2 linked regions of the Persicobacter psychrovividus genome follow. The main gene of each other region encodes a partner of the protein of the gene in region 2 in a complex. Links are inferred from orthologs where the notes say so. Each region holds a gene or a part of one and is shown on either strand. Other genes may lie near its edges.

The links. Proteins that work in one complex are often made in the same cells at the same time.
Region 1: the proteins of dnaB (region 2) and dnaG are in contact, whole or in part, in a crystal structure (PDB 2R6A), measured with the Geobacillus stearothermophilus proteins. The link is inferred for Persicobacter psychrovividus from one-to-one orthologs. Residues at the interface, in WP_033016901.1 of Geobacillus stearothermophilus: Ser13, Glu15, Ala16, Gln18, Glu91, Leu92, Asp94, Ala95, Val96, Pro97, Thr98, Ala99, Ala100, Asn101, Tyr104, Tyr105, Ile108; in WP_049624496.1 of Geobacillus stearothermophilus: Lys456, Leu457, Leu458, Pro459, Ala460, Asn463, Ala464, Leu467, Leu535, Leu536, Ile537, Ala538, Gln544, Glu545, Asp548, Tyr549, His552.

The regions. Positions count from the first base shown.
Region 1 is NZ_AP025292.1:1,401,323-1,405,577, reverse strand. Bases 1-2,898 are described here. They hold dnaG (DNA primase), read right to left. Parts: upstream 2,516-2,898; coding sequence 485-2,515; downstream 1-484. Other genes in these bases: AABK40_RS06170 (Mrp/NBP35 family ATP-binding protein), read left to right, coding at 2,859-2,898; AABK40_RS06180 (bifunctional 3,4-dihydroxy-2-butanone-4-phosphate synthase/GTP cyclohydrolase II), read right to left, coding at 1-443. Also shown: more of AABK40_RS06170, read left to right, coding at 2,899-3,953; AABK40_RS06165 (NifU family protein), read left to right, coding at 3,959-4,216. UniProt on the Escherichia coli protein: RNA polymerase that catalyzes the synthesis of short RNA molecules used as primers for DNA polymerase during DNA replication.
Region 2 is NZ_AP025292.1:2,169,483-2,175,188, forward strand. Bases 1,594-4,584 are described here. They hold dnaB (replicative DNA helicase), read right to left. Parts: upstream 3,866-4,584; coding sequence 2,321-3,865; downstream 1,594-2,320. Other genes in these bases: AABK40_RS09235 (sodium:solute symporter family protein), read right to left, coding at 1,594-2,044; AABK40_RS09245 (UDP-N-acetylmuramate--L-alanine ligase), read left to right, coding at 4,192-4,584. Also shown: AABK40_RS09230 (BaiN/RdsA family NAD(P)/FAD-dependent oxidoreductase), read right to left, coding at 1-355; more of AABK40_RS09235, read right to left, coding at 371-1,593; more of AABK40_RS09245, read left to right, coding at 4,585-5,562; AABK40_RS09250 (exonuclease domain-containing protein), read left to right, coding at 5,583-5,706. UniProt on the Escherichia coli protein: The main replicative DNA helicase, it participates in initiation and elongation during chromosome replication. Travels ahead of the DNA replisome, separating dsDNA into templates for DNA synthesis.

The DNA of each region.
Region 1 (4,255 bases), 770 kb from region 2 along the record:
TGCCCCGAACGGCGCAACACCCCACCATTTCTGGCTTTTAAAGGAAAGATATGACCTGGTCGGCCCAAATCTGTCCCCTTGGTATTGGGGTCCACCAATGCACGCACCGTTTTTGAACGATCATGGGCAGAAATTCCTGTGGTACAACCATGGCCGATCAAATCTACAGAAACCGTAAAGGCGGTTTCGAACTCTGCCGTATTTTTCCCGACCATCATATCAAGCCCCAGCTCAGCACATCGTTCCTCTGTCAGGGATGCGCAGATCAGACCACGACCATGAGTGGCCATAAAGTTTATAATCTCAGGGGTTACTTTTTCAGCTGAACAAATAAAATCCCCTTCATTTTCACGGTCCTCATCGTCCACTACGATAATCACCTCACCTCTGCGGATGGCCTCGATGCCTTCCTCTACGGGGTCTAAAAGTCGTTCGTTTTTCATATGTTTGTTGTCTTTACTTTTCATGCTTGGATGAGAAACCGTTATAGTTTGTACCTGTTCTGGTGTGCCTCCTGATGCAGTTGCTTACGCATATTTTGCAGCTCTACAATCATTGCAAGCGTTTCCATCATCAATTGTTCATCGCCAGAAATATGGCTTTCCTCAAGCTGTGCTTGCAATTGTCCTTCCATACGGTCGAAATGTGCCGACTTCAGGTTAACAATAACCTTGTACAGATTATGCCCCAGGTTATCCTGCTCCACGGGCACATTGATCTGGTGCCGATCCATCCATCCACTCAATTTATATTTTACGGAAATCAGGGTATCCACCAACGCTCGTTCTTCACCTTCGGTAGCTCCCAGCATCGCAGTGCCCGAAACATCCTGATCAAGACCAAGGCGTTTGTAATATACCTCAAAAATTCCTTGATGGCGTTCTTCAAGAATGTCCACGCCCTGCAATTCTTCCTGTAGATACACTGCCACAGACTTCCCTTCTTCCACATCCAGTTGGCCATAGCACAATAACATGCGCAGGGCTTCACGCTCATGACGAAGAAGAAGTTCTACATCTGCGGAATAGGCCGTTTCCTGTACTGGGACATTTGTTTTTGAAGGCTCAGGAATTTCACCTATAGCCATCAATTCCTCTGGCGAGGGTGCCCAGTCGGGCTCGTAATCTGGGTAATTTTGTGGTGGCGCTGACGGCGGTGGCGTTGATGCTCCTCCGGTCTGCGGACGGTACTGACTGCGCTTTTGCTCCTCCTCAAAGATTCCCTGCAGCTCTTTTTTCAGGGCTTCTTCAGAAATCTCCAGTAATTTGGCACAGGTTTTCAGGTAAACATCCCGCTTGATGGCGTCGGGTATTTTGGCCAATACTTCCAAAATCTGACGGGCTACCTGCGTTTTTTTCAGCGGATCGTTCCCGACATCCTTTAGCATTACATTCGTAATGAAGGTAATGAAGTCGGTTTTCTTATCGCTGAGGTATTCACGGAAAGCGTTCGGCCCAATCTTGCGGGAATAACTGTCCGGGTCTTCCCCTTCAGGAAAGGCGACCGCCTGCACATCGAGCCCTCCGGCCAAAATCATGGCAATCCCACGCAAAGAGGCTTTTACCCCTGCGCTGTCGCCATCAAAAAGTACGGTAATATTGTTGGTAAAACGCTTGATCAGTTTAATCTGATCTTCGGTCAGGGAGGTCCCCGAGGAGGCCACCACGTTCTCCACACCCGACATGTGCATGGATATAACATCTGTATAGCCTTCTACAAGGTAACAGTTATCCTCTTTCCTGATGCGTTCTTTTGCCTGATAAATACCATAAAGCACCCGAGATTTATGATAAATCTCTGTTTCGGGTGAGTTAAGATATTTGGCTTCTTTTTTATTGGTCGATAACGTTCTTGCACCAAAGGCAATGATCTTCCCAGAAAGGTTGTGCACAGGGAACATCACGCGGGCACGGAAGCGGTCGAAAACTTTTTTGCCGTCATCCTTATTAATCACCATCCCTGCTCCTTCCATTTCAGGAACAGTATAGTTCATCTTCTCTGCCGACTTTCTAAATCCCTCCCACTCTTCAAGTGAATAGCCGAGCTCAAAATTTTTGATGATCTCGTCGGTCATTCCCCGTTCGCGCAAGTAGCTGTAACCTATCGCACGTCCGGTTTTATTTTCCCACAGGTTCTGAACATAGAGTTCTTTGGCGAAATGCATGACCTGATGCAATCGGTCACGGAAACTGATGGCCTCCTTAACTTCCTCTGTCAGTTTGGTCTCCTCAATCGGAATGCCATATTTTTGCGCCAGATGGCGAATGGCTTCGGGGAATTCCATCCCTTCCATCTCCATCACAAAGCGTATTGGGTCGCCGGTTTTTCCACAACTGAAGCATTTGTAAAACCCTTTCGTTGGTGCCACCGAGAACGAAGGGGTCTTCTCTTCATGGAAAGGGCAAGGAGCCCACATGTTTTGTCCCTTTTTTTTCAAGCTGACATAATCCGACACCACATCCACGATGTCCATACTATCTTTTACTTGCTGAACAGTATTTTGACTAATACCCAATGCTTTACTTTCTTGTTAAAAATCCCTGTCTAATTTAGCCTACAAATGTACTGATTTATCAAGCATATCCCTATCATAAAACAGGAAGATGCTGCCTGAAAGACATTCTATACAATAAATTTAGCTTTATTTTACCACAAAACTAATAGTTCAGCCATACAAGCTGTTTAAAATGTGGGCTCGAAGGAATAATGAAATATAAATTCAAAAAAAATAACTAATTTTGAGTCTGTTTATCTTTTAAAGCCTAAATTTCATGTCGGTAAACAGGACTGAGTGCCCCAGGGACTCAATCCACCCACCAACATCAATGCCTTTGGCTTCATCATAGATTTATATATCAATGACAATCAATGAATCACAAATTATAAAAGCCCTTGCGACGGTTGAAGACCCCGATCTGAAGAAAGATTTGGTAACCCTTAACATGATCAAGGACATTAAAATTGAAGGCCCTACGGTAGCCTTCAAGGTGGTCCTGACCACTCCCGCATGTCCACTCAAGGAGCTGATCAAAAATAACTGTATTGAGGCTATCCATCAGTTGGTCGATAGTGAGCTGGAAGTTATTCCAGAGATGACACACGATGTAACAAGTGCACAGGCAAAAACACCCCTTTTACCTGAAGTAAAGAACATTATTGCTGTGGCATCGGGAAAAGGAGGCGTAGGGAAATCTACGGTTTCTGCCAACCTTGCTGTCGCTTTGGCACGTACAGGCGCCAAAGTAGGCTTGCTGGATGCTGACATCTATGGCCCTTCCGCCCCAACCATGTTCAACTGTGAGCATGAGCAACCTGAGATGGAAAAAGAAGGCGAAAAAACCTGGATCTTGCCCATTGAGCAATATGGCGTTAAGGTCATGTCGATCGGATTTCTTACTCCTGCTGACAGCCCGCTAATCTGGCGGGGCCCTATGGCCACTTCAGCCATCAAGCAATTTCTGGGCGACACCAAATGGGGAGCGCTCGATTATTTAGTGGTCGATTTACCACCAGGCACCAGCGACATCCACCTTTCTTTGATCCAGAATGTTGCCGTTACGGGAGCCGTTGTCGTTACTACCCCACAGAAAGTCGCCATTGTAGATGCACAAAAAGGACTATCGATGTTCCAGCAGCCACAAATCAATGTACCGATTTTAGGTTTAATTGAAAATATGGCTTATTTTACTCCTAAAGAATTGCCAGAGAACAAATACTATATTTTTGGTAAAGATGGGGGAAAACACATGGCCGAACGTTTCAAGGTGCCATTTTTGGGTCAAATCCCTCTGGTACAGGAAATTCGCGAAAGTGGAGACAGTGGGTACCCTGCCGTTATGAAAGATAGTATCACATCCGAGGCTTTCGATGTGTTGGCGCAAAATGTAGCACAGCAAGTAGCGATGCGCAATGCCAATTTAGACAAAACTGAAAGAGTTATTATTACAAAATAATTGTCATGAAAGAATCCCCATTGTTATCGGAGGTCGAGCTGGCTTTGGAAAGTATCCGTCCATATCTTGAATCTGACGGCGGAAATGTCAAGGTCGTTGAGATCATTGAAGATCATACGGTCAAAGTTGAATTGATCGGGGCCTGTGGCTCATGCCCAATGTCGCCGATGACCATGAAGGCAGGCATCGAGGAAGCGATAAAAAAGCAAGTCCCTTCCATCAAAGAAGTGATTGCGATTAACCTGACCCCTCTTTCAAAATAAGTATACTTATAATTTTAAAAAGCTATAAATCAATCTGAA
Region 2 (5,706 bases):
GGCAGTCAATGATGGTCTGAGAATCATTGGAAGCCGGAAAAACGCGCCCATCCGGCTCGGTTTTCAGGGCAACACCCCTTTGCTCAAACCAGGCCCGCACCTGCTCAGGGCCAAAAGCTTTGAACAGGTTTCGCAATTGCTTCTCTCCCCTCGGGTAATGCTTCACCAAAGCCCCCACCTGATCGGTGGAGGTGGTCACATTACAACGCCCGCCACCGGACACCTTTACTTTTGAAAGCGTTTTATTGCTCTTTTCCAAAATGGTGACCGAAACACCGGCAGGCAAACCATCCATATTGGCTGCAGCAAAATAGCCCGCAGCCCCTCCTCCAACAATCACTATATTTCGACTCATCGACTATTATCTATCTTAAGCAGCGGTTTTCGGCATTCCTTGCTGAACAATGAACCCTACCGACATCACCACTGCGCATCCTATCAAATTAAACCACAAATATCCGATATCACTGAACTTATAACAAGAAATAACCACAGCTTCGGCCACCAGGGCACCAATAAACACGGCGTGCCCCTGCACTTTTTTCAAATAAAAGGCTGTCAGGAAAATGCCCAAAATGGTGCCATAAAACAACGAACCGATAATATTTACCGCCTGAATCAGGTTTTCGAACATACTGGCGTAAGAAGCGAAGAGCAGCGCCACCACTCCCCAGCCAAAAGTAAACCAGCGCGATGCCTTCAGGTAATGGCTATCCGAGCCATCTTTCTTGATATTCCTTTTGTAAATATCCACCAGGGTGGTAGAGCCCAGGGCGTTGAGTTCCGAAGCCGTCGAAGACATTGCTGCGGAGAAAATCGCGGCAAGCAACAGGCCAATAATTCCATGGGGTAAATAGCGCATCACGAAAGTAATGAAGACGTAATCTGTATCGCGGGTTTCGGCCGTAGGTACTGCCGCGGAAATCAGCTGAACCGCCTGCTCCCGCACCTGCTTCTCCTGCTCATTCACCGATTTAATCTGCGGAATATAATCAGGGTTCCTGTCCTGTTTAGCCCAGTCGGTAACCAAGGCTTTTTTCTGCTGATATATTTGTTCATGGGACTGCTCCAATGCCTGAAAAGCCTCCTTCTGATCGGTCAGGTACACCTGTTCCACTACCGACTGATTGAAAAACAACGGTGCCTTTTCAAACTGAAAAAAGACAAATACCATCACCCCAATGAAGAGGATCAGAAACTGCATGGGAATTTTCAGGATACCATTCAGCAACAAGCCCAAACGACTCTCAGTAAGCGATTTCCCAGAAAGGTAACGCTGCACCTGCGACTGATCTGTGCCAAAATAACTCAGAAACAGAAAGAAACCCCCGAGTACCCCCGACCAGATATTGTACCGGTCGTTAAGATCAAACTCCCAGGAAATCATTTCCATTTTATCGAGGTGCCCCGCCAGTGCCACCCCGTCGGAGAAGCTGAATTCCTGCGGCAACATCAACACGATCAATATGCCGGCAAGGACCATCCCGCCCATCATGATGGTCATTTGGTGCTGCTGCGTTTTACTCACCGCTTTTGTTCCACCAGAAACGGTATAGAAAATCACCAGCACGCCAATAATCAGATTGGTCTGAAAAAGGGGCCAATGCAATAAAGTCGACAGGATGATAGAAGGAGCGTAAATCGTGATTCCGGCCGCCAGCCCCCGCTGAAACAAAAAGAGAAAAGCCGCCAGGGAACGTGTTTTTAAATCGAAACGCCCTTCAAGATACTCATATGCGGTGAAGACGTTCAGCTTGTAAAAGATGGGAATTGCGGTAACACAAAGGACCACCATAGCCAGTGGCATCCCGATATAAAATTGCATAAACCGCATACCGTCGGCGTAAGCCTGCCCCGGAGTAGAGAGGAAGGTGATCGCACTCGCCTGCGTGGCCATAATCGAGATCCCGACGGTCCACCACTTCAGCTCCTTATCGCCGAGTAAAAATCCCTGAATATTTTTGGCATTCTTGGTTTTCCAGATGCCATAGGTTACAATAGAAAAAATTGTCCCGATCAATACTACCCAATCCAGCCAATTCATGATACCAATGACGATAAAAGGGTAAACAACAAGACATAAAAGATAAAGATCCCAATAGTGATCAGGTAGAGGTTAGTCCAGGTACCTGCTATGGGTGGTTTAGTATCATCGGGCTGATCCCAAAAATTCATAGGGGTTGTGTTAGGTTTTAAAAAAGGTTGTTGACTGCCAAAGCAGTAAAATTCTGAAAGATCAAATTACGCAAAGCATCAGCAGGGACAAAAAAAACACGCTGAAAAAATGACTTCAGCGTGCTGGTGTTCCTGTTGGAATATCTTAGAACGGTGGATTGGCACCGTTTTCTTCTTCTGGCGGAATATAATCCGGTGTTGGTGGTGTACCCAAAGAGGAAGGATCGTTGGCCTTGGACTGAATGGTCATCACATTATTTTCAGAATCGAAAGTTGCAGTACCATCAGGTATGCGGGTCATGTTCTGAAAACCGCCCATGTCAAGGTCCTCAAATTTGGTATACTTACCGATAAAGCGCAAAGGCACCGTATCCAAAGCGCCATTACGGTGCTTGGCAATAATTACCTCTCCCGTTCCCGAAGTTGGGTTACCGGCCTCATCCTGGGTAATACCATAATACTCCGGACGGTAAAGGAACATCACCATATCGGCATCCTGCTCAATCGCTCCAGATTCACGCAAATCGGAAAGCTGCGGACGTTTATCACCTCCACGGGTTTCCACCGCACGCGACAACTGCGAGAGTGCAATAACTGGCACATTCAGTTCCTTGGCCAAGCCTTTCAGTGCACGGGAAATCGAGGAAATCTCCTGCTCACGGTTTCCGCCACTTGCGGATTTAGCATCACCGGACATCAACTGCAAATAGTCAATGATGATGATCTGAATATCATGCTGTGCCTTCAAACGACGACATTTGGCGCGAAGCTCCAAAATCGACAAGGCAGGGGTATCATCAATAAAGATCGGGGCGTTGGTCAGGCGGTTGGTACGCTCCACAAGCTGCTCCCACTCAAAATCCTGCAACATTCCTTTTTTCAGCTTCTCGGACTCCAGCTCTGCTTCAGCGGAAATCAAACGATTCACCAGCTGAACATTCGACATCTCGAGCGAGAAAATCGCTGCGGGTTTTTCAAAATCCACGGCGGCATTTCGCAGCACGGTCAATACAAAGGCCGTCTTACCCATCGCAGGACGGGCGGCAATAATCACCAAATCGGAAGGCTGCCAACCTGCCGTTACGCGGTCGAGTTGTGTCAGACCAGAAGGGACACCTGTCAGGCCATCTTTCAAGTGCTTTTTCGCTTCAAGCTCGGCAATTGCTTGCCCCATTACAGAACGCATATCGGCGACCGACTTGCGAATATTGGAGTTGGTAACCTCAAAAAGAGAGCGTTCGGTATCGTCAAGCAACTGAAATACATCACGGGTTTCATCATAGGCTTCGGTCTGAATTTTCGAAGCCACCTGAATGAGTTCCCGCTTGATCGACTGCTCGGAAATAATCCGGGCATGAAACTCCACATTGGCGGCATTGGAGGTTTTGGAAGTCAGCTTGGAGATGTATAAAGGGCCTCCCGCTTTTTCCAGATCACCATTTTTTCTCAGGCGGTTGGTCACCGTCATCAAATCTACCGGCTCTGCATCGTTAAACAGATCACGAATCGCCTTATAAACCAGCTTATGCGGTTCTTTATAGAAACTCTCCGGACGCAGGATATCGATCACATTGGTCAATGCATCTTTCTCCAACATCAACGCACCCAAAACCACTTCTTCCAGCTCCGATGCTTGTGGAGGCAATTTCCCTCCGGCCATCGTGCTCGGCACCCGTGTTTTGGTAGGCATTTTACTTTCTGCTGGTCCCCCAGTTACAGGCAAGCGAAATGCTCCGGTTCCTTTTTCTTTATTCTCAGACATATATATTCGTGATAACGGCCTATTTGATTTTCAACTGTGTCTTATAGCACTGACAATAGCCATGCCACCCTAATTTCACAATTAATAAGATCACAAATATAAGGCATCCGATCCGAGAAACAAGCATAAGGCGGGCATCAATTCTTAATTTCCGTACACAAAAGTCGTCCCTGCCCTCAGGAGGAAAGCACTGCAATCCTTGGGGCGGCTTGAATAAATTTCTATTTTTGTTCTCCTATTAAGTATCATTCCCCATGGAAAATAACAACCCACTAAAAATACACCTCATTGCAATGGGAGGGGCCATTATGCACAACCTCGCTATTGCACTAAAAAGGGCTGGGCACCTTGTCACGGGTTCCGATGACGAAATTTTTGACCCCGCACGTACCGCCCTTCAGCAGGAAGGCCTACTCCCTGACACCGAAGGCTGGAATGCCGAACGCATCAGTGAAGACCTCGACGCCATTATTCTGGGGATGCATGCCCGTTCCGATAACCCGGAGCTCCAGAAAGCGGAAGCTTTGGGGCTCAAGATTTATTCCTTTCCGGAGTTTGTCTATGAGCAATCCCAGGACAAAAAGCGGGTGGTGATTGCTGGCAGCCACGGCAAAACGAGCATCACGGCCATGATTATGCACGTGCTGCGTTTCCATCAGCAGGATTTTGACTTTTTGGTGGGTGCCAAAGTTAAAGGTTTTGACCTTTCGGTGAAGCTCTCCGATGCGCCGGTCATTATTATCGAAGGCGATGAATACCTGAATTCTGCCCTTGACCGTGTACCGAAATTCGTAAAATACCACCATCATATTGCACTGATCAGCGGTATTGCCTGGGATCATTTTAACGTGTTCCCAAAACTCGACGAATACATTGGGCTTTTTGAAACCCTTGCCGACCTCAGCCCGAAAGAGGGCGCGCTGATTTACAACTGCCAGGACCCTGAGGTCAACCGCATTGGACAAATGCCCCGTGCAGGCGTGGCACAAATCCCCTACCAGACGCATCCTTACGCTGTAAGGGAAGGGAAATCGTATCTGATGACCGAAGAAGGCGACGTTCCAGTAGCTATTATCGGTGCTCATAATATGGAAAATCTTGCTGGCGCCAAGGGTGTATGTCAGCAATTGGGCATTACTGATGTGCAGTTTTATGAAGCCATGCGCACTTTTGAAACGGCCAACAAACGACTGACCATTCTGAAATCCAGCGACGAACAGATCGTCTATCATGATTTCGCCCATTCGCCAAGTAAGGTAAAAGCCACAGCAAAAGCGGTACAGGAACAGTTCCCTCAGCGCGCCATGCATACCATTCTGGAATTGCATACCTTCAGCTCGCTGAACAAGGATTTCCTGCCTCAGTACGCCGACGCTTTGGCTGGTATTGAAAATCCTGTGGTATTTGTCAATAAATCAGTCCTTGAACACAAGGGACTCCCTCCTATTTCAGAAAAAGACATCAAAAATGCCTTTGCTAAGGAGGACATTTGTTATCTTCAAGACCCCAAAGACCTTCAGGATAAAATCGAATCCTGGAGCCCCGAGGGTAACTTACTGATCATGACCTCAGGAAACCTTGGAGGCATCAACCTACAATCGATCGCTGACCGTTGGGTCAAGTAAACATTTTAAAGCAGCTTATCATGAATTTAAAACTAAATAAACCCCTTGTATTTTTCGACCTTGAAACCACAGGGGTAAATGTCACTGGCGATCGTATCGTTGAATATGCCTTCATCAAGCAAAACCCTGATGGCAGCATCGACA